Regions from separate parts of the Micromonospora sp. NPDC049801 genome, predicted to be linked through region 2. Evidence: riboswitches for the same ligand, from Rfam matches in the RefSeq annotation. Region 2 holds a riboswitch; each other region holds the start of a gene.
What was found. Region 2 has a riboswitch for cyclic di-AMP ahead of AB0I89_RS04635 (C39 family peptidase). Riboswitches for the same ligand answer to the same signal wherever they lie in the genome.
Positions count from the first base shown of each region.

Region 1: linked by a shared signal. The riboswitch ahead of AB0I89_RS21605 (NlpC/P60 family protein) and the one ahead of AB0I89_RS04635 (C39 family peptidase) in region 2 are both predicted to bind cyclic di-AMP.
Region 3: linked by a shared signal. The riboswitch ahead of AB0I89_RS07215 (transglycosylase family protein) and the one ahead of AB0I89_RS04635 (C39 family peptidase) in region 2 are both predicted to bind cyclic di-AMP.

Region 1 covers NZ_JBFAMS010000012.1:83,526-90,282, reverse strand. Annotated here, with positions in the region: gene AB0I89_RS21620 (zinc metalloprotease) at 1-830, shown strand, start outside; gene AB0I89_RS21615 (pyridoxamine 5'-phosphate oxidase family protein) at 904-1,452, opposite strand; gene dcd (dCTP deaminase) at 1,530-2,108, shown strand; gene AB0I89_RS21605 (NlpC/P60 family protein) at 2,180-3,220, opposite strand; cyclic di-AMP (ydaO/yuaA leader) riboswitch at 3,233-3,368, opposite strand; gene AB0I89_RS21600 (peptidoglycan recognition family protein) at 3,604-5,559, shown strand; gene AB0I89_RS21595 (NlpC/P60 family protein) at 5,618-6,631, opposite strand.
Region 2 covers NZ_JBFAMS010000002.1:261,864-269,177, reverse strand. Annotated here, with positions in the region: gene AB0I89_RS04655 (glycosyltransferase) at 1-366, opposite strand, end outside; gene AB0I89_RS04650 (acyltransferase) at 508-1,710, shown strand; gene AB0I89_RS04645 (hypothetical protein) at 1,894-2,337, shown strand; gene AB0I89_RS04640 (hypothetical protein) at 2,515-3,285, shown strand; cyclic di-AMP (ydaO/yuaA leader) riboswitch at 3,571-3,711, shown strand; gene AB0I89_RS04635 (C39 family peptidase) at 3,945-4,793, shown strand; gene AB0I89_RS04630 (alpha/beta hydrolase) at 4,927-5,673, shown strand; gene AB0I89_RS04625 (CDP-glycerol glycerophosphotransferase family protein) at 5,678-7,314, opposite strand, start outside.
Region 3 covers NZ_JBFAMS010000003.1:312,858-320,171, reverse strand. Annotated here, with positions in the region: gene AB0I89_RS07235 (GNAT family N-acetyltransferase) at 1-509, shown strand, start outside; gene AB0I89_RS07230 (VOC family protein) at 600-1,037, shown strand; gene dinB (DNA polymerase IV) at 1,095-2,282, shown strand; gene AB0I89_RS07220 (hypothetical protein) at 2,386-2,742, shown strand; gene AB0I89_RS07215 (transglycosylase family protein) at 2,818-3,510, opposite strand; cyclic di-AMP (ydaO/yuaA leader) riboswitch at 3,510-3,680, opposite strand; gene AB0I89_RS07210 (peptidoglycan-binding domain-containing protein) at 3,949-4,437, shown strand; gene AB0I89_RS07205 (peptidase inhibitor family I36 protein) at 4,547-4,948, opposite strand; gene AB0I89_RS07200 (BTAD domain-containing putative transcriptional regulator) at 5,134-7,314, shown strand, end outside.

The DNA of each region.
Region 1 (6,757 bases), on a different contig from region 2:
ACGCCAACGCCCGGGCGAAGCCCGGCGCGGGGGCCCTGCACGAGCCGAACGAGCTGACCGCCAAGCAGGTCCGCGAGCGGGACGCCGACCTCGCGGCGGCGCTGCGCGAGCGGGCCAACTACCGGGCCGGCGCCGGCGCCACGACGCTGGCCGCTACGGTCACCATCCCGGTGGTGGTGCACGTGATCCAGGAAAACAGCACTCGGGCCGGCGGAAACATCCCCGACTCGATGATCACCTCGCAGATCAGCGTGCTGAACCAGGCCTACGCGGGTGGGACCGGCGGCGCGGCCACCGCGTTCGCCTTCCGACTCGACTCGATCAACCGGGTGACGAACCCGTCCTGGTATCCCATCGTCGACGGCTCGTCGGCGGAGCGGTCGATGAAGTCGTCGCTGCGGGTGGGCGGCAAGAACACGCTCAACATCTACCTCGGCGAGTTGAGCGACGACCTGTTGGGCTGGGCGACCTTCCCGCAGCGCAGGCTCAGCAGCATGGATGGCGTGGTCGTGCTGAACGAGTCGCTGCCGGGCGGCACCGCCACCAACTACAACCAGGGCGACACCGGCACCCACGAGGTCGGCCACTGGCTGAACCTCTACCACACCTTCCAGGGTGGCTGCGGCGGCTCAGGTGACGGCGTCAGCGACACCCCGGCCGAGGCGTCGCCCGCGTACGAGTGCCCGACCGGCCGGAACACCTGCTCGGCGGCCGGCCTGGACCCGATCACCAACTTCATGGACTACACCTACGACTCGTGCATGTACCAGTTCACCGCGGGTCAGGCGAGCCGCATGCTGACCGCGTGGAACGCGTACCGCGCGGCCTAGCTCCACGCGTACACCAGGTGCCGGCTCCGTCACGACGGAGCCGGCACCGGCGTATCTGCCCCCAGGGCCGTGGTCAGGCGGCCGTGCACTGGACGTCGCGGCTGCGGCGGGTCGGGCGCGTCTGCGGTACGGCCGCGGGCGCGGCCGCCGCGGGCGGGGTCTGCGGATCGAGCCAGACCTGGACGGCCGGACGCCCCACGGCGATGCCCAGGCCGTGCTGGTCACGACGGGTCAGCATCGCCACGTCGACGGTGAACTCGAACAGCCGCCAGTCGGCCCGCGGCTCGGCCCGAGCGCTCTGCGCCAGCCGGGCCACCCGGACCGGATCGGTGACCGGCCAGGCGTGACCCGCCACGTACGCCTCGTCGTCGCTCTCCTCCGGAGGGAACGAATGCAGCGCGTATCGGCCGTCCCGTTCGAGGTCCCGGCGCTTCGGCGAGTCGATGATGAAGCAGAACAGACCCTCGTCGGTGATGACCGGGGAGACCGGATGGACCCGGGGCCCACCGTCGGCACGGACCGTGGCCAGATAGCCGAAGCCCGGCCCGTACTGCTGCAGGAGAACGCGGATGCCGTCGGCGAGGCGGGGCTCGTCGACGGCGAAATCGGACCAGGAAGCCATGCGAGCATTCTATCGAACAAATGTACGAGGAGCGACCTCGACACGCTGGTCACCGCCCACCTCGCTATGGTGGTCCGATGCTGCTCTCCGACCGTGACCTGGTCTCCGAGATCAAGGCCGGCACGCTGGGCCTGGAGCCGTTCGAGCCCACCCTGGTCCAACCCTCCAGCATCGACGTACGACTCGACCGGCTGTTCCGGGTCTTCAACAACCATCTCTACACCCACATCGACCCGGCCATGCAGCAGGACGACCTGACCTCGGTGGTCGAGGTGCCCGACGGCGAGCCGTTCGTGCTGCACCCGGGAGAGTTCGTGCTCGCCTCGACGCTGGAGGTGATCTCGCTCGGCGACCAGCTCGCCGGCCGACTGGAGGGGAAGAGCTCGCTGGGCCGCCTCGGCCTGCTCACCCACTCAACCGCCGGGTTCATCGACCCGGGCTTCTCCGGGCACGTCACGCTGGAGCTGTCCAACGTGGCGAACCTGCCGATCACCCTCTGGCCGGGCATGAAGATTGGTCAGCTCTGCATCTTCCGACTCTCGTCGCCCGCCGAACACCCGTACGGCTCGGTGGTCTACGGCTCGCGTTACCAGGGTCAGCGAGGCCCGACGCCCAGTCGCTCCTGGCAGAACTGGCGTGCCTGGCCGACGCGCTGATCCGCCCTTGCGATGTAAGGAAGGGCCCCCTTCTATACCTGAGGCGTTAGAAGGGGGCCCTTCCTTACACCTCAGCCGGGGCGACCGTAGCTGTGGATGGGCCCGTCGTCGACCTTCTTCATCTTGACGGGCACACCGGCCTGGGAGGCGTGCACCACCCAGCCGTCGCCGACGTACATCCCGACGTGGTGGATGTCGCTGTAGTAGAAGACCAGGTCACCGGGGCGCAGGTCGCCCTTGCTGACGTTCTTGGTCACCCGGCTCTGCGCGGCGGCGTTGTGCGGCAGCGACACACCGGCCTTCGCCCAGGCGGCCAGCATCAGCCCGGAGCAGTCGTACGAGTTCGGACCCTCGGCGCCCCACACGTACGGCTTGCCGATCTGGGCGCAGGCGAACTTGACCGCGATGCCGGCACCGCCACCCGGGTAGCTGGCCGGGCAGGGCGCGGGACGCAGCGAACCGCCGCCGCCGTTGCCGTACACCTTGAGGCGCAGCTTCTGTAGCCGGTCGATCTCCTCGTTGATCTGCTTCTTCTTCGCCGCCAACTGGGCCTCGGTGCGGGTCAGCTGGACCACCATCTCGTCCAGCGGCGCCTTCTGCCGGGCCAGCTCGTTGCGCAGGTCGGCGACCTGGCGGACGTCCTCCTGCTGGTTGTGGGCGAAGCGGTCGAGCATTTCGAGCTGACCGACCATCTCACTGGGCGACCGGCTGCCGAGCATCGTGTTGACGGTCGACAGGTTTTCACCCATGTACGCGCGGACGGCCAGCGCGCTGACCTTGTCCATCGCGGCGTCGACCTGGCGCTCCAGCGGCGCGATGCGGGCGGCGAGCGTGTCGGCCTGCTTGCGCTTGAAGGCCAGGTCGGCTCGGGTGGCGTTGTGCCGCTCGATGATCGGTTCGAGCTTGTTCCAGTCGTCGTCGATCTGCCGTTCGATCTCGGCGACGGACGGGTCGGCGTGGGCCACCGTGGCGCTACCGGTCAGGACGACGGCGACGCCGACCAGGGCGGCGAGGGCGGTGGTGAAGCGGGACCAGCGTGGACGCGGCACGGTCGACGTCGGGTCGGCCGGGGCCGACCGTCCGGACGACGGCCGCGGGGCTTGGAGGGCCACCGGGTTCCGTACTCCTTCTTCCTGACCGCCTACCGGGTTAGCTGACGGGTTCGGGCGGGAAGTGGGCGCCCTACCGCAGGAACTGCGGATTCACCCCGAGGAACCTGGGTCCCCGGCTCGCTCGCGAGCGACTCGGCGGTGTCGGTCCGTTACCGCCCGGGGTGGGCAGACCTGCTACCGGGCCGACGAATGACCAGAGTAGAGACGGCCGTTACCGATCCGCAACCCGTGCGGCCGTGACACTCCGTACCGATTGCGGCGGGCCATCGAGCGGACGTGAAGATTTCCTTCCGTACGTTTCGAAACATGGAAAGGTATTGACGTGGGCTCCCGAGCAGGACGAAGGTGACGGCACCGACACCAGTTCACATGTAGGGGGTTCGATGAAACGTCCGACCCTGCTCGCCGTCGCGCTCGTCACCGCCACGGCGGCCGTGCCGCTGTCCGCCGGCCCGGCCACCGCGGCCCCCGCCGCCGACCGCCAGCAGCAGTACGCCGCCGCGGCGACCGAGTACGGCGTACCCATCGACGTACTACTCGGCGTCTCCTACCTGGAGTCCCGCTGGGACAGCAATGCCGGCACGCCGAGCACCAGCGGCGGCTACGGCCCGATGCACCTGACCGACGCCCGGCACGTGACCGCCCTGCCCCGGGGCGGTCACCACGACGCCCCGGGAGAGGATCCGCGCGGCGACGAGTCCCGTCGTCCTCTCGCACCGGCGCCCGCCACCGGCAACGCGCCGCCCAGCGCCGCGCTGCAGACCGTGGACGCCGCCGCCGCGCTCACCGGCGCCACCGCCGAGGCGCTGCGCACCGACCCGACGACGAACCTCCGGGGTGGGGCGGCGCTGCTGGCCGCGTACCAACGGGAGGTCGGCGCCCCGGTCGGAGTCGGCACCGACCCGGGCACCTGGTACGGCGCGGTGGCCCGCTATGCCGGCGCGGACAGCGCCGATGCCGCGGCGGCCTTCGCCGACGAGGTCTTCACCACGATCGGCGCGGGCGAGACGCGGGTGACCGACGACGGCCAGCGGGTCACGCTGCCGGCCCGGGCGGTACGACCCGAGCGGTCCTGGCTGGACCGACTGGGGCTGCGGCGACTCGCCCGCCCGGACGGGTTGGAGTGCCCGAGCACCGTGTCCTGTGAGTGGATCCCGGCACCCTACGCGGCGTTCGGCGACGGCGACTACGGCAACCACGACCTGTCCGACCGGCCCGCCCGGCAGAAGATCGAGTACATCGTCATCCACGACACCGAGGCGAGTTGGGCGACCACCCTGCAACTCGTCCAGGACCCAACCTACGTGAGCTGGCACTACTCGCTGCGCTCGGTGGACGGGCACATCGCCCAGCACGTCCGCACCAAGGACGTCGCCTGGCACGCCGGCAACTGGTACGTCAACGCCAAGTCGATCGGGCTGGAACACGAGGGCTTCGCCGCGCAGGGCACCTGGTACACGGAGGCGATGTACCGCACGTCGGCGAAGCTCGTGCGGCACCTCGCGCTGCGGCTGGGCATCCCGCTGGACCGCCAGCACATCATCGGCCACGACAACGTGCCCGGCACCACGGCGGCGACGGTCCGCGGGATGCACTGGGACCCGGGGCCGTACTGGGACTGGACGCACTACTTCGACCTGCTGCACGCCCCTCGGCTGGACACCGGCACCCCGGCCACCGGGCTGGTCCGGATCGACCCCGACTACGCGACAAACCAGCCGGCGTTCACCGGATGCGTCACCCCGGGGGCACCGTGCGCGCCCCGCGGTTCCTCGTCGGTGGTGCTACGCACCGCGCCGGCTCCGGACGCGCCACTGGTCAACGACATCGCGCTGCGCCCCGACGGCACCCCGAACACGATGGACGTGTCGGACCACGGTGCCCGCGCGTCCGCCGGCCAGACGTACGCGCTGGCCGGTCGACAGGGCGACTGGACGGCCATCTGGTACCTCGGGCAGCGGGCGTGGTTCCACAACCCCGCGTCCGCGCCGACGGCCACCTGGACGGTCGGCATGGTGGTCACCCCGAAGCCCGGCCGGGCCACGATCCCCGTCTACGGGCGGGCGTACCCGGAGCAGGCGGCCTACCCGGCCGGCGTGCCGTACCAGGCGATCTCACCGTTGCAGTACACCCTCGCCGCCGGCCAGCGGTACGCCGTCGGCGCGGTGCTGCCCGGCGAGTACTACCGGGCCAGCACGTTCGACGGCTCCTCGCCCGGCGACTGGACGGTGATCCGGGGCCAGAACCGGTACGCGCAGATCCAGTTCGGCCACCGCGTCATGTACGTCGACCTCGCCGACGTGCAGTTGCTGCCGTCCCCGGTGGGCGCACCCCGCTGAGGAACCACGACGGCCCCCGGTCGAGGTGACCGGGGGCCGTCGTCGTGCGTGCTGGGGATCAGCCAGGTCGGCGGAACCCGGCGACCGGCATGGTGTTGATGCTGGACACCTGCACCGGTTTACCGGCGCGTGGCGCGTGCACCATCTGGTTGTTGCCCAGATACAGCCCGACATGACTCAGGCCCGAGTAGAAGAAGACCAGGTCACCGGCACGGGCGTCGGCGCGCGAGACGGCCTTGCCCTCGTTCCACTGATCACCCGTGTGGTGGGTGAGGTAGATCCCGGCCGACTTGTAGGCGTACTGGGTCAGGCCCGAGCAGTCGAACGAGTTCGGGCCGGTGGCGCCCCAGACGTACGGATCGCCGACCTGCTGGCAGGCGGTCTTGATCGCCTTCTGCGCCGCCACAGAGACCACGCCGTTGATGGTCGGGCAGCCGGCGGTCTTGACCGTGGTCTTGGGCATCGACGCTTCGAGCTTCTTGATCTCGGCGTCGATCTGCTTCTTCTTGGCCGCCAGCTCGCTCTGCTGCTTGGTCTGGGTGGCGATCAGCGCGTCCAGCTTCTGCTTCTCGCCGTCGTACTTGGCCCGGACGGCGAGCACACCCTCAACCTGCTTGCGCTCCTGGGAGGCGAGCCGGTCGAGGAGGGTGAGCTGCTCGGTGAGCGTGTCCGGCTTGGCGCTGACCAGCAGCGCGCCGATCTCCTGCGAGGGGCCCGACATGTAGTAACGGGAAGCGAGGTCGCCGACCCGGTTGAGTGCCAGCTCGCTCTGCAGGGCCAGCGGCTCGATCTTCTTCTGAAGCTCGGACGACTTCTTGCGGTTGACGGCGAGTTGCGCCCGCACCTTGTTGTACTTCTCGATCGTGGGCTCCAACTCCTCCCACTTCTTGTCGATCTGCGCCTCGATCTCGTCGACCGTCGGCTCGGCCTGCGCCGGCACGGCGATCATGCCGGCACCGACCGCGGCGGCGGCGACCAGCACGATCAGGCGACGTGCGACCCGGCGCAGACCACGCGGTCGAACGGGCGACCCTGGTGCGTGACGATGAGGGGGCATGGTTGCCACCGGCACCGACTCCTTTGCAACCGACCGCCGGGCGCCTCGCGTGAGGGAAGGGCCGAGGCAGACGACCCACAGCGGTCGGTGCACCACATTAGGGAAGCGCCGGACCGAATTCAAGGCGAGCCGAGTCACCGT
Region 2 (7,314 bases):
CTGGTGTTCACGCAGCCGGTCCAGCACCGCCGCGATCGTGCCCGGTGGCAGCCAGTCGTCGCTGTCGACGAACCACACGTACCGGCCGGTGGCCACGTCGAGGCCCGCGTTGCGGGCCAGGCCCAGACCCACGTTCTCTTCCAGGTGTACGACGCGGACGTTGTCGCGCCCGGTGGCGTAGGACCGCAGCATCGCGCCGCAGCCGTCCGGCGAGGCGTCGTCCACGGCGATCAGCTCGACCGCCTCCGACTCGCCCGCCGGGATGTCCGCCCGGACCGACTCGAGGCACTGGTACAGGTAAGCCTCGACGCCGTAGACGGGCACGACGATGCTCAGCAGCGGCGCGTGCGTCGGCTCATTGACCACGTCGCCACCTTCGACGACGTGGATGGCCAGCCCCGGAACCACACGTGGCCGCCGATGGTGAAATCCCTGAACACCCGCGAAGCGGAAGGTAAACAACGGCCGCCCGGTTCACCCGGGAGTGACCCGGTAGGGTGCCTCGGCATGACGAGCACCACCGACGCGCCGGCCGCGCCGGCCGCCCCCGCCCGGCTGCCGTCGCTGACCGGGCTGCGGTGGATCGCCGCGCTGCTGGTCTTCGGGTTCCACGCCGGGACGATGCGGATCATCGCCGAGCCGGAGTACAAGGCCGTCGTCGACGCCCTCTTCACCCTCGGCCTGTCCGGCGTGCAGTTCTTCTTCATTCTCAGCGGCTTCGTGTTGGTCTGGTCGGCCCGCCCGGGCGACTCGCGGCTGACCTTCTGGCGTCGACGGGTCGCGAAGATCTACCCGAACCACGTGGTGCTGTGGGCCGCCGCGCTGCTGGTCGCCGGGTGGTTCGCCGATCCCGTCCTGCCGGCCGTCGCCGTGGAGAACCTGCTGCTGTTGCAGGCGTGGGACCCCCGGCTGGGCTGGTTCTACAGCGTCAACACGGTGAGCTGGTCGCTGTCCTGTGAGTTCTTCTTCTACCTCTGTCTGCCGCTGGCGCTGCCCCTGTTGCGCCGGGCGCGACCCGCGGTGCTCTGGGCGCTCGTGGTCGCGCTGCCGCTGCTGATCCTCGCGCTCTGGCCGGCCCAGCATCTGGTGCCGGAGGTAAGCCGCTGGTGGTTCACCCAGATCTTCCCGCCGGTGCGGTCCCTGGAGTTCTGGTTGGGCGCGGTGGCGGCCGAGCTGATGCTCCGGGGCCGGTGGCGCGGGCCGGGCCTGACCGCCGCCACCGCGATCTTCGTGGGCATCTGGATGGCCGCCGCGCAGTGGATCCGCGCCGAGTGGTGGACCACGCTGCTCGCCGTCGCGTACCTGTTGGTGATCACCGCGGCCGCCGACGCCGACGTGCGCGGCCGGCGCTCGCCGTGGCGCTCGCGTCCGCTGGTCTGGCTCGGCGAGGTCTCGTTCGCCTTCTACCTGGTGCACGTCCTGGTGATGACGAGCGTGCTCCGGCTCAGCGGCGACTGGGGGACCGGTTTCCGGGGTTGGCGGGGTCCGGCGGTGGTGCTCGGATTCCTGCTCGCGAACCTGGTCCTCGCCGGGTTGCTGCACCGCTGGGTGGAGACCCCGATGATGCGCCGGCTCGCGCCACGTCGCCCGGGTCGCCCGCCGCTCGTTCCCCATCAGCGCACCACCTCGTCGGCCGGGAGCGGTGACGCCGGCGTGCCGCCCGTGCCCGCCCGTCCAGACGCGCAAGATCGCGCTCGATCCTGGTTGTAGTGGTCTCGTCAGCCGAGTGAGGCCACTACATCAACGATCGAGCGCGATCTTGACCGGCGCGGTGGCACCCACCAGCGCCGGCTGACGCCACCTGGTCCACGCTGGTCGGACGGGGTCGGCGCGGCGCTGGCCGACACGCCCGTCGCCGATGCGTCCGGGCGGTCCCGACGGTAGCGTGAGGACGTGCTCCCGGTCGCGCTCACCTGTCCCCTGTGGTGGGTGGCGCGCTGGGCGGCACGGGTGCTGACCAGCCTCGCCGTGCTGTCGCTCGCCCTGGGCGCGGCCCCGGCGCTGCTGCCGGCATCGACCGCCGCGGCCCCGCCGCCCATCATCGGGTCGCTCGCCCTCGCGGAGCCGCTCGGACCGTCGACCGCGGCCCTCTCCACCGTCCTCACCGACCGCGCCGCCACCGGCTCGGCCGCCACCGACAGGGTCGGCGAGGGACGAGCCGCAGAGCTTGGCGCTGACGCCTCCGCGCGGTCGGTCGAGCCGCAGCCCGCCCGGCACGGTGGTTCGGACGCGTTGCCCCGCCCATTGGCGGGCGTGACCTCGGCGCGCACGGGCTCGCAGCGGCCCCTCCGCGCCGCCGGCTCGGCCAGCCGGGCCCCCCGCGCCCCGCCGGCCTAGCGGGGTCAGTCACCGGGGCGGCACGCCGTCCCGCGAGCGCCGGAGTGTGGCGCGCCGAGATCTCCATCACCGGCGACGCCGCCAGACCGAACGCCAGTCACCACACCTGACGACACACCGCCCGCACCCGCCCGTGCGGCATCCCATCGCTTACGTGCTCATGCCGAGGTGTCGATCATGGAAACCGTCGTCTTCTACCAGTTCCTGACCGAGGTGCCCCAGGCCGCCGCCATCTGGTCGGCCCTGTTCCTGCTGGCGCTGACGGTCCTCGCCGTCCTGGTGGCCCGACCGGAGCGGGACTCGCCCGCGGCCGACCCCACGCCGCCGACACCCACCGCCCGCGAGATGGCCGTCGCCGAGATGGCCGACCTGCGCCGGTACGCCGAGGAGGTGGCCGTGGCCGCCGCCCGGGCCGCGCGGACCGCCCGACGGCGGCGCGCTGACTGGCTGGTCGCTCAGGACGAGGCGCAGCGGGCCTGGACCGCGTACGACGAGGCGGACACGGCCGCCCGTCGGGTCGCCGGTGCCGGGGCGTTGCCGACACCGCGTACCCCGCACACCCCCGCCGAGTACGCGGCGAGGGAGCGCTATCTGCACCGTGCCGCCATGGCGGCGCACTGGCGGGGGGAGTTGACCATGGCTCAGCTCGGCGACGTGTTCGGGCACCGGCGCGGCTGGGACCCCCGCCGGCACCCGGTCGAGCAGGAGACGCTGCTCATCCGGGCGATCCGTGACGCGAGGCTGGCCGAGCACCGGACGGCCGCCGAGCGGGAGCGGTCGTCCTGGCGGGACGCCGAGGTGGCCGCCGAGTCGGCGCGCGTCCTCGCCGAGGAGGCGTACGTGGCGGCGGTCCGGTCGCGGCCGAGCCCGGCGTTCTCCCGGCGCACCGCGACGCGGCCGTCGCGTACGGCCCTCGTGGCACGCTGGCGTCCGGCCCGGGCCGGTTGAGCCCGATCCGTTATGTGAGGCGGGTCACCGGCAGCGGAAATCGGGCGGCGGGCATCATCGGCGGCCATTGCGCCCGCGATTGTGGCCGCGTTGTCGGCCACCTGTCCGGTTGTCGCCCACAGGTGCCGGCGGAACCCGTTGTCCCATCGAGTCACGTCAGCGGCAGAACGCGCAGAAATTGCTGGGCCAATCGATGTTTACGCAGGTGGGCGCGGCTTGGCAGAGTGCGTACCGGCCAGTACTGTCGTCCCGTCCGGTGCGGTTACCGATCGCAGGAGGCGACGCCGCGCCGACCCGCTCAATCGTGATCAACGAACCGGGGACCCACAGTAAGTCCGGGGTGAATCCGCGAGCCACGGCCCGCGGTAGGGCGATCTTCCCGCCCGAATCCGTCAGCTAACCCGGTAGGCGGTGACGGAAGGAGTTCCATCCTCGTGCAGCACCCCTCGACCCCCTTGTTGTTCCGCCGCCTCCACGGCGACGCGGTGTCCCCGCTCATCCGCCTCGTGACGGTGAGCTGACCCCCCGGGTCACCGCACTTCCCGCCCGGCCGCGCCGGGCGTTCCCCTGAGCGGCTCATCATCCGCGGGCCACCGCCCGCGCGCTGACGCCTGCCCGGATGCCGGTCGAGCCCCGGTGTGCCGCTCTCCCTGTGAACCGTGGAGGACCTCGTGAAGCACACCCTGAAGCGCCAGCTCCGTCGCCTCGCGACCGAGCGCCCGTACCAAATCGTCGCCGCCTCCGCCGCGGCCCTCGCGATCGCCACCACCGCCGGCGCCCTGGTCGCCGGCGCCGACGACGCCCCGGCCGGCTCGCGTACCCCGACCACGGTCGCCGAGATGCGCAGTGACACCGTCGCCTCCCGTGGCGAACTCCGGTCCGCGGCCCCGTCGGCGAGCGTCGCACCGAGCACCGCCGCCCCGGCCACCACCGCCGCGTCCCCCGCCGCGAAGGCCACGAGCAACCCGGACGTCACCCGGAAGCCGACGCCGCCGAAGCCGCCCGCGACGAAGGTGCTCGACTACGACTACGAGGCGCAGAACACCTACTACAACTGCGGCCCGGCGGCCACCCGCAACGCGCTCAGCGCCAGCGGGATCGACCGCACCCAGGAGGAGCTCGGCGCCGAACTGGGCACCACCGAGATGGGCACCAACTCGGCCGAGGACACCACCCGGGTGCTCAACGCCGAGGTGAAGGGCTCCCCGTACCGCACCCGCATGTTCGCGGGCACGCCCAGCCCGGCCCAGATGGACCGTCTTCAGGCCGACGTCGTCAAGGCCATCACCGATGGCCGGGGCGTGGTGGCGAACGTCGTCGGCGACGCCATCGACACCGAGGGCGGCTATCACTCCTACGGCGGTGGGCACTACATCGCCGTCGTCGGCTACAAGGACAACGGCCGTACGGTGCGGATCGCCGACTCGGCGAACGCCGCCGACCCGGCCTACTGGATCACCACGATCGACCTGGCGAACTGGATCGCCACCCGGGGTTACTCCGCCTGACCAACGCGCGACACCCCACGACGCCGCGGGCGCCGTCTCCCACGAGGGGCCGGCGCCCGCGGCGTCCCCGTGTCGGGCGCGACGCCGGTGAACGGCTCTCGTACCGGGCCGCGAACCGTGGGAGACTGCGGCCGTGGTGGATGAATCGGGTGGTCAAGCTGGCCGGGAGCCGATCCTGTTGCTGCTGCACGGCATGGGGGCGACGAGTGACGTGTGGCTGCCCTGGGCGCCACTTCTGGAGCAGCACTGGCCCGGCCGGTGGCTGGCGCCCGATCTCGCCGGTCACGGTTGGTCGGCGCCGCTGTCGTCGTACTCCTTCGAGGGTTTCGCCCAGCGGGTCGCGCAGGGCCTGGCCTCCGACGACCGCATCGTGGTGCTCGGGCACTCGCTCGGTGGCGTGGTCGGCCTGGCGCTGGCGGCCCGCGCCGCCGGTCTGCCGGTGGACGCGGTGGTGGGCTTGGGCATCAAGGCCGTCTGGGCGCCGGCCGAGCTGGCCCGTGCCGCGGACCTCGCCGCCCGCCCGGTGGGCTGGTTCACCAGCCGTACCGAGGCCGCCCGCCGGTACCTGCGGGTCGCCGGCCTCACCGGTCTGGTCCTCCCGGACCACCCGATGGTCGACGCCGGTCTGCGTCAGGTCGACGGCCGGTGGCGGCTCGCGATGGACAACGCCGCGTTCGCCGTCGGCGCGCCCGACCTGGCGGCGCTGCTCGCGGCGACCGACGTGCCGGTGGTGCTGGCCCGCGGGGAGCACGACCCGATGGTCACGGACGCGCAGCTCAAGGAGTACGGCGTACCGGTCGCCACGCTGTCCGGTCTCGGGCACAACGCGCACCTGGAGGATCCGGCGGCCGTGCTGGCGTTGCTGGAGCCGTACCGCTGACCGGTCAGGCGGCTGCGGGCGCGGGTAGTTCCCGGGCCGAGGTCAGCTCGCGGCGGGCGGCGGTCAGGAAACCCTCGGCGTACGACTCGGCCGGGAAGTCGCCCAGGTAGCGGCGGCGGGTGACCCAGCGGGCATCGGCCAGCGGGTCGGTGTCCAGCAGGGCCGTGAGCACGGCGTCCACGTTGGACATGTCGCGCCGCAGCACGTAGCCCGAGCCGGCCAGTGGAAAGCGCTCGGTGAACCGGTCGCCCTCGTCACCCATGTCGGTGACGGCATACGGCTTGCCGGAGTAGAGGTAGTCGGAGATCACCCCGGAGACGTCGGAGACCAGCGCGTCCGAGCGGTTGACGCACTCGGTCAGGCTCAGCTCCCGGGCGGCCGCGCCGAACACGTGCTGCCGGCCGGTGCGGGCGCGGTCGACGGCCAGCAGTTCGGTGAGCCGGCCCAACTGGCGTGCCGACGCCGGGTTCTGCGCCGTGTACGGATGCGCCCGCAGGATCACCGTCGCGCCACGCCCCAGCAGCCGCCGCAGCAGCTCCTCGGCCACCGGCAGCGAGCAGTAGTCGGCGTCGGCGTGGTGCCCGGTCCAGGTCGGGGTGTAGAGCACCGTCGGGTGCGCGAGGCCCCGCGCCGGCTCCTGGCGCACCTCGATCGACTCGACCTGGGGGCGGCCCACCACGACGAACTTCTCCGCCGGGATCTGTACCCCGGCGCGGGCGTACCGGTCGATCGCCGCCGGGCCGGCCACGAAGATCCGGTCGAAGATGCCCGAGACCGGGTTGGCGCTGGGCGCCTTGTCGCTGTCGCCGTGGTGCAGTTGGACGTGGGTGAGCTGGGTGAACCGGATGCAGTGGCTGTTCTTCGCCCCGTGGTTGACGTAGAAGGCCACCCGCAGGCTCGGCACCAGCGCCTCGTCCATCGCGCGCAGCGTGGGGCAGTAGACCACCGGCGCGTCGGTGGCCGCGGCGATCGGCGCGACGAACTCCGGCTCACGGACCAGCACCAGGAAGGGCCGGCCGATCCGTTCGAGGTACGGCAGCCACATGGTGACCTGGTACTCCGAGCCGGGCGGTGCGGAGAAGTAGAGCAGGAACTCCGGCTCGTGCCGGCGTAGCGCGCGGGCGACCTGCCCACCGCCGGCGGTCGGGCGGAACCGTCGTCGGGCCAGGTCCAGCGCGACCGCCCCGGCGGCGGCGGCCACCAGCAGGCTGGCGGCGAGCGCCACGACGGCCGGCAGGGTCAACGCGGCGGCGATGGCCACCACCGCGAGCAGCCCCAGCAGGGCGACGCCGAGTCGGTCAGCGATCAGCGGGGTCCAGGCGCGTACCGGCAGGTTGGCCGCCCGGATCTCCAGGTTGCCGGCGGTACGCAACGGCCCCACCAGCAGCACCAGCCCCAGCAGGACCAGCGCCGTCGCGGCCAGCGCGGGGTCGAAGCCGTCGTCAAGCCGTCGGGAGTAGCCGATCAGGACCGCCGCGGCGATCAGGGCGGTCTCGGCCACCAGGTCGGCGGCAGGTCGGATCCGCTGCTCAGCGGCCGCCGCCACCAGCGCGGCGACGGCCAGCGCGAGGCCCCACCCGGTGCTGCCGGTGAGGGCCAGCACGACGAAGGCCAGCACGGCGAGCCCGGTGCTCAGGCACC
Region 3 (7,314 bases), on a different contig from region 2:
CGGACCACGATCCGGAGCACGGGCCCAGCACGGACACCGCCACCAGGAGCACCGACGGCGGTGGCGAGTGTCGCCTGCCGGTTGAGGCGACGCTCGTGGACGCGTTGCGCGTCGACGACGGGTGGCTGCCCGCGTACTCCCTGGTGGCGGTCGATACGGACGGCCTGGTGGTGGGTCACGTGGTGGCCACGCGGGCCCGCGTGGCCGGTGCGCCGGTGGCGTTGGGCCTCGGGCCGCTCGGCGTGCTGCCCGGCTGGCAGCGACGCGGGGTCGGCAGCGCCCTGATGCACGCGGTCCTGGGCGCGGCCGACGCCCGAGACGAGGCGCTCGTGGTGCTCCTCGGGCACCCCGAGTACTACCCGCGTTTCGGGTTCCGGCCGGCCGTCGATCTGGGCGTCACCCCGCCGCAGCCGTGGGGCCCGCAGTACTTCATGGCCCGACCGCTGACCGCCTGGCACGGATCGATCCGGGGCGAATTCCGCTACGCCCGCCCCTTCGACGACCTGTGACCGGACCGCACCCGCTGTCGCACCGATCCTGTCGGTCCGTCGCGAGAGGATGGCGACATGACCGACCGGACCGGAAACGAGGATGCTGCCATGGCCCGTGAAGTGCAGATAACGTTCGACGCTGCCGATCCTGCCGCCCTGTCGGCGTTCTGGGCCGACACCCTCGGCTACGAGTTGCAGGGCCCGCCCGGGGGCTTCGACTCGTGGGAGGCCGCGTTGGACGCGATGGGCGTGCCGCCGGAGCGACGCAACGACGCGTCGGCGGTGGTCGACCCCACGGGGGCGGGGCCACGGCTGTTCTTCCAGCGGGTGCCGGAGGGCAAGCAGGCCAAGAATCGCGTCCACCTCGATGTGCGGGCCGCGCCGGGGCTGACGGGTGACGACCGGATGGCGGCCCTGGAGGCGGAGGCCGACCGGCTCACCGCTCGGGGTGCCAGACGGCTCGCCCGACACGAGCCCGCTCCCCCGCTCGGCGCCGGTCACATCGTCATGGCAGACCCGGAGGGCAACGAGTTCTGCCTCGACTGAGCGGGCGTTCTCCCAGCTCACTGCCGCGACGACCGGCCGTCATGCGAACATGTGTACGTGTCGCACGACGCCCACATCCTGCACGCCGACCTGGACGCCTTCTACGCGTCGGTCGAGCAGCGTGACGACCCGCGCCTGCGCGGACGGCCGGTGATCGTCGGCGGCGGCGTGGTGCTGGCCGCCAGCTACGAGGCGAAGGCGCGGGGTGTGCGCAGCGCGATGGGGGGTCAGCAGGCACGACGGCTCTGCCCGGACGCGATCGTGGTGCCGCCCCGGATGTCGGCGTACACGCAGGCCAGCCGGGCGGTGTTCGAGATCTTCCGCCAGACCACGCCGCTGGTCGAAGGGCTCTCCATCGACGAGGCGTTCCTCGACGTGGGCGGGCTGCGCCGGCTGGTCGGCACGCCGGCCGACATCGCCCAGCGGCTGCGCCGGGAGGTCCGCGACCGGGTCGGCCTGCCGATCACGGTGGGTGTGGCCCGGACGAAGTTCCTGGCGAAGGTGGCCAGCGCGGTGGCGAAGCCGGACGGGCTGCTGGTTGTCGCCCCCGACGCCGAGACGGCGTTCCTGCATCCACTGCCGGTGGAACGGCTCTGGGGCGTCGGTCCGGTCACCGCCGCGAAGCTGCGGGAACGCCGGATCCGTACCGTCGCGGACGTGGCCCGGCTCGGCGAGGCCGCGCTGGTGTCCCTGCTCGGGGCCGGCGCCGGCCGGCACCTGCACGCTCTCGCCCACAACCGCGACCCCCGGGCGGTGCAGGTGGGCCGCCGGCGGGGCTCGATGGGCGCGCAGCACGCGTTGGGGCGTACCCCACCTGCGCCGGAGGAACTGGACGCCATCCTCGCCGGTCTGGTCGACCGGGTCACCCGACGGATGCGGGCGGCCGGACGGTCCGGACGCACCATGGTGTTGCGACTCCGCTTCGGCGACTACACCCGCGCCACCCGCTCGCACACCGTGCCCAAGGCGACCGCCGACACCACCGCACTGCTCGCCGCCGCCCGGACACTGCTGCGGGCCGCCCTACCGGAGATCGACCGGCGCGGGGTCACCCTGCTCGGCGTCTCGGTCGGCAACCTGGACGACAACCCGGTGCAGCCGGAGCTGCCGTTCCAAGCCAACACCGGGGCCGACCTGGACGCCGCCGTGGACGCGGTCCGCGACCGCTTCGGCTCGACGGCGCTCACCCGGGCGGCGCTGCTCGGCCGCGCTCCCGGTGTCGAGATGCCGCTATTGCCGGACTAGAGCGCCCCGGTTGCTGCGACCGGAGACACATCACAGCAGGTCGGCGGTTTAGCCGGCCGCACACAGGTGAAGTCTTGAGGGGAAAGCCTGACGAGGGGGGCCCATGTCCGACGAGACCAGCAACCGACCGAGCCGTCGTGCCGAACGTCCGGGCGACGTGACCGACCCGCTGCTCTGGCAGCTCGCGGTCGACGTGCTCGAGGCCCACGAGGCCGACGACGAGGGTCGCTGCCGCAACCTCCAGTGCGCCGGCCAGTCCTGGCCGTGTGCGGCGCGTACGACCGCCGAGCAGTCGTTGCGACTGGCCCGCAGCACCCCCGACTCGGTCGAGACGGCCATCGACGGTGGCGGGGGCGGCACCGGCTGGACGGCCGAGGCCGCCGCGCCGGCGCAGCGCTGGGGCTGGAACGGCGACGTGATGGCCCGCCGCGAGGCGAGGTCGGCCGCCTCGGCGGCGTGACCCGTCCCGCGAGGACAGCGCCAGACGAACGAACGCTCGGCCGGTGACCCGGCCGAGCGTTCGTCGGTACGTACGTCAGAGAGCGAGCCGCTGCCCCGGGAAGATCAGGCCCGGGTCCGCGCCGATCAGCTGACGGTTGCGCTCGTACAGGGCCTGCCAGCCGCCGCTGCGGGGGTGCCGCTCGGCGATCTCCGACAGGGTGTCCCCCGGCGCGACCACGTACGTGTCGCCGCCGGCCGCCGGGGCGGTCCGCTCGTGACCACGGGTAGCCGGCTGGTCGCCGCGTGCCGGCCGCTCCTTGCCGGAGGTGGACGTCGACGACTTGGAGGTCGACTTCGTCGGGGACTTCGCGGTGGACTTCGTCGGGGACTTCGCGGTGGACTTCGTCGAGGTACCGCCCGACGAGCCGCCCTTGCGGCCGCAGGTCGGCCACGCGCCGATGCCCTGCCCGTCGAGCACCTTCTCGGCGATCGCGATCTGCTCGCCACGGCTGGCCAGATCGGCGCGGGCGGCGTACTTCGTGCCGCCGTAGCCGGCCCAGGTGCCCTGGGAGAACTGCAGCCCGCCGTAGTAGCCGTTCCCGGTATTGATCTTCCAGTTGCCGCCGGACTCGCACTGGGCGATCGCGTCCCAGTTGACACCGGCCTGGGCCGGGGCCGCCGGGCCGAAGAGGGCGACGGCGCCGGTGACCGCGCCGACCGCCAGGGTACCGACGGCGACGCGGCGGGTGGTGACCCGTCGATGACGGGGGGTGTACGCAGACGTCATGGATCATTCCTCCACGCCGGCGAGGTGAGCTGTCGGGTTCGGGCCGAGGAGCCCGGCCGCGCGCTGGCGGCTTCACCCCGAGGTGACATGCACCGAGGAACGTTGGGTCCCCCGCTCCTGCCCGGGTTCTGTTTCCGACGACCGGGGGCAGGATTTGGCGTTGCCGGTCGCGGCGTCCACGGTGGTGGACCCGACCGACGGTAGGCACGGTGGGTGACGGTCGCCCACCGCTTGTGAAGTTGTTCACCGGCTCACGCGGGGCGCTGCGGCCAGCGGTTGCGGAGGACGTCCACCTGTGCAGCGGCCATCATGGACCGTTTCCGATCAGGGCCTGCCGTCCCGGTGAATTGACGTTCGGACAGGAAACCGTAGACGGGCGGTAGCGATGCTCTGGAGCACACCGGGTCCGTCCCGGAAACGACACCCCAGGAGGAGATCATGCCGCTCCAGCAGAGTCGCAACGGCCGTCGCCGCGCCGCAGCCGTCCTCGTAGCCCTACTGGCCGGCGCTGGCCTGACGCTGTCCGCGCCGACCGCCGCACAGGCGTCCAGCCCGTGCACCAGCCTGACCTTCTACCGGGTCGGCGGCTACCCGGGCGGCGCGGACATGCACGTGCCCACCGTCGGCTGGCAGACCGGAAACAAAAGCTGCTACCTCACCTACGGCCACTCGGGCTCCGCGGTGCTGGTGCTCCAGGAGGCGCTGAACAACTGCTACGCGCGGTCGCTCAGCCTGGACGGGAACTACGGTCCGAAGACCCGGGACGCCGTCCGGTACGCCCAGCACAAGATCAATGAGGACATCGTGTACGCGAACATCGCCGAGGACGGCGAGTACGGCCCGCAGACACGTGCGTACATGGGCTTCGCGATCTTCGGGGTCAACGGCGGCCCGGTCATTCCCAACGTCTGCTACTACCCGGGCTGACCGCCGTACAGCGCCGGCCGGAGCCCTCGCGGACTCCGGCCGGCGCCGTGGCGGCCCCTCCCCCGGTGCGGCGTCGCCGGCTCCCCCCCTGCGCGGCGACGCTCATGGATCAGCAGACCCGGACCGCCTCGATCCGCTGATTCCAGTTCCCCCCGATCGCGGCCGAGTCGTACGCCAGGTTCGCCCGGTAGCCATAGGCGTGCTGGTAGCCGAGCAGGCCGGTGGCGTTGGCGTTGTCCCAGAAGGTGGAGACGGTGCCGGACGGCCGGTTGTTGATGATCGATTGGGCCCGGTTGCGGAAGTACGAGGGCAGCGGGACGTCGTTGCATCCGTTGTACGGACCGTCGAGCAGGAAGATGTCGCCGCTGAAGTTGGCCCCGGCGTACAGGCAGAGCAGACCCGACGGGCAGGCGTAGTTGGCCTGGGCCGGACTCGGGGCGACGCCGAGCGTGGCGCCCACGGCGATCGTACCGAGCAGCGCGGACGTGAGCCTTCGCAGAGCACTTCGCACGATGGTGACCTCCGGTGTCGTCACGACCGGAACCGGCCGCGAGTCGAGTTGCCGACATCACGTTGATCGATGTCCTTGTAGCAACGATGATCTGCGCGGAAGGTCGACGAATTCCTGCCGGAACCTCAATCCGGCTGTCCCGGGGGTGCCGGTGGGGCGACCGGCGGTGCAGCGAGCGGCGGTTCATGGAGATTCGGGTCCTCGGGCCGGTCGAGGTCTGGGCGGACGGCCGTCCGGTCGATGCCGGAGCGGCCCGCCAGCGCGCCGTCCTGGCCGCACTGGCGGTCGACGTGGGCCGACCGGTGAACCTGGACGCTCTGGTGGACCGGGTCTGGGGCGACGCGTCGCCGCCCCGGGTTCGCCACAACCTGCACGTCTACCTCGCCCGGCTCCGCCGGGTGCTGGCCGACGCGGGCGCGCCGGACGTGTTGGCGCGACGGTCGGGTGGTTACCTGCTGGACCTGCCACCGGAGACAGTGGACGGCCCGCACTTCGACGCGCTGCGGCAGCGTGCCGACGGGCTGCCCGACGGGGACCCCGAACGGGTGGAACTGCTGCGCAGGGCGCTTGAGCTGTGGCGTGGCGAGCCGCTGGCGGGGCTGCCGGGCGAGTGGGCGGCCCGGGTCCGGCAGGACTGGCACCGCCGGCACACCGACACCGCCGTGCAGTGGGCCCGTGGGCTGTTGCGACGGGGCGAGCCGGATGCGGTGATCGATCCGCTGACCCGGCTCGCCGACGAGCACCCGCTCGACGAACCGGTCGCCGCCGTGCTGCTGCACGCGTTGGCCGCGGCTGGTCGCGGGGCGCAGGCACTGACGTACTACGCCCGACTGCGGGACCGGCTCGCCGACGCGCTCGGTGTGGACCCGGGCATCGAGCTTCGCCAGCTGCACCAGGCCATCCTGCGCGGCGAGGTCACCTCGCCGACCCCGGAGGTGTCCCCCGTGCCGGCCGCCGCGGTCATCGTCGCCCCGTCGCGGCCGGACCGCCCGGTCCCCGCGCAGTTGCCGTCGGATGTCCGGGGCTTCGCCGGGCGGCGTTCGGAGCTGGACCGTCTGGACGCGCTGCGGGCGTCCGCCGAGGAACGACCCGGGGCCGTCCCGCTGGCCGTGCTCTCCGGAGCGGGCGGGGTCGGCAAGACGGCCCTCGCCGTGCACTGGGCGCACCGGGTCGCCGGGCAGTTCCCGGACGGGCAGCTCTACGCCAATCTGGAGGGCTACAGCCACAGCGGCGTCGTCCGAAGCGCGGAGCAGGTGGTCCGGGGCTTCCTGGCCGCGCTCGGGGTGCCGCCGCGCGAGGTGCCGGCGGACGAGCAGGCGCAGACCGCGTTGTACCGCAGCCTGCTCGCCGGTCGGCGGGTGCTGGTGCTGCTCGACAACGCCCGGGACGCCGCGCAGGTACGGCCGCTGCTGCCGGGCGCGGCCGGCTGCCTGGTGCTGGTGACCAGCCGGGATCGGCTCACCGGTCTGGTGGCCACCGAGGGCGCCGAGGCGGTCGTGCTGGATCTGCTCAGCGCCGACGACGCCCAGGCCCTGCTGTACGCGCGGATCGGGGCGCGGGCGGAGGCGGAGCGGGCCGCGGTCGACGATCTGGTCCGACTCTGTGACCGGCTACCGCTGGCCCTGGTCGTGGTGGCGGCGCGGGCGGTGGTCCGGCCCCACCTGCCGCTGGCCGAGTTGGGCGCGCAGCTCCGGGCCGGCGGCCGGCTGGACGGGCTCGACACGGGCGACCACGACAGCAGCGTGCGGGCGGCGCTGTCCTGGTCGTACCGGCTGCTGTCGGTGCCGACCGCGCGGCTGTTCCGGCTGGTCGGCGGCAGCACGGACGTGACGGTGAGTACGGCGGCCGGGGTCAGTCTCGTCGGTGCCGGCCGGCGGGCCGTCCAGGCGGCGTTCGCCGAGCTGGCGGACGCGCACCTGATGCTGGAACGTGCCCCGGACCGGTACGCCATGCACGACCTGCTGCGGGCGTTCGCGGCCGAACTGTCCGCCGAGCACGACCCAGCCGGCGACCGGGCCGAGGCGCGCGGCCGACTCTTCGACCACTACCTGCACAGCGCGCACGCCGCGGCCGTGCTGCTGCATCCGCACTGGGATCCGATCACCCTCGCCCCGGCCGTCGCCGGCGTGCGGCCGGAGAAGTTCGGCGACCACGACGAGGCCATGGCGTGGTTCACGCGCGAGCGCGACGTGCTGATCGCGCTCGTGGAACGGTGCGCCGCCAGCGGCGCCGACCGGCACGCCTGGCAACTGGCGTGGAGCCTGACCAGTTTCCTGGACCGCCAGGGCGGCTGGCACGACCAGTTGGCGGTGCAGCGGACGGCGCTGGCGGCGGCGCGGCGCGGCGGCGCGGCGGTCGGGCAGGCG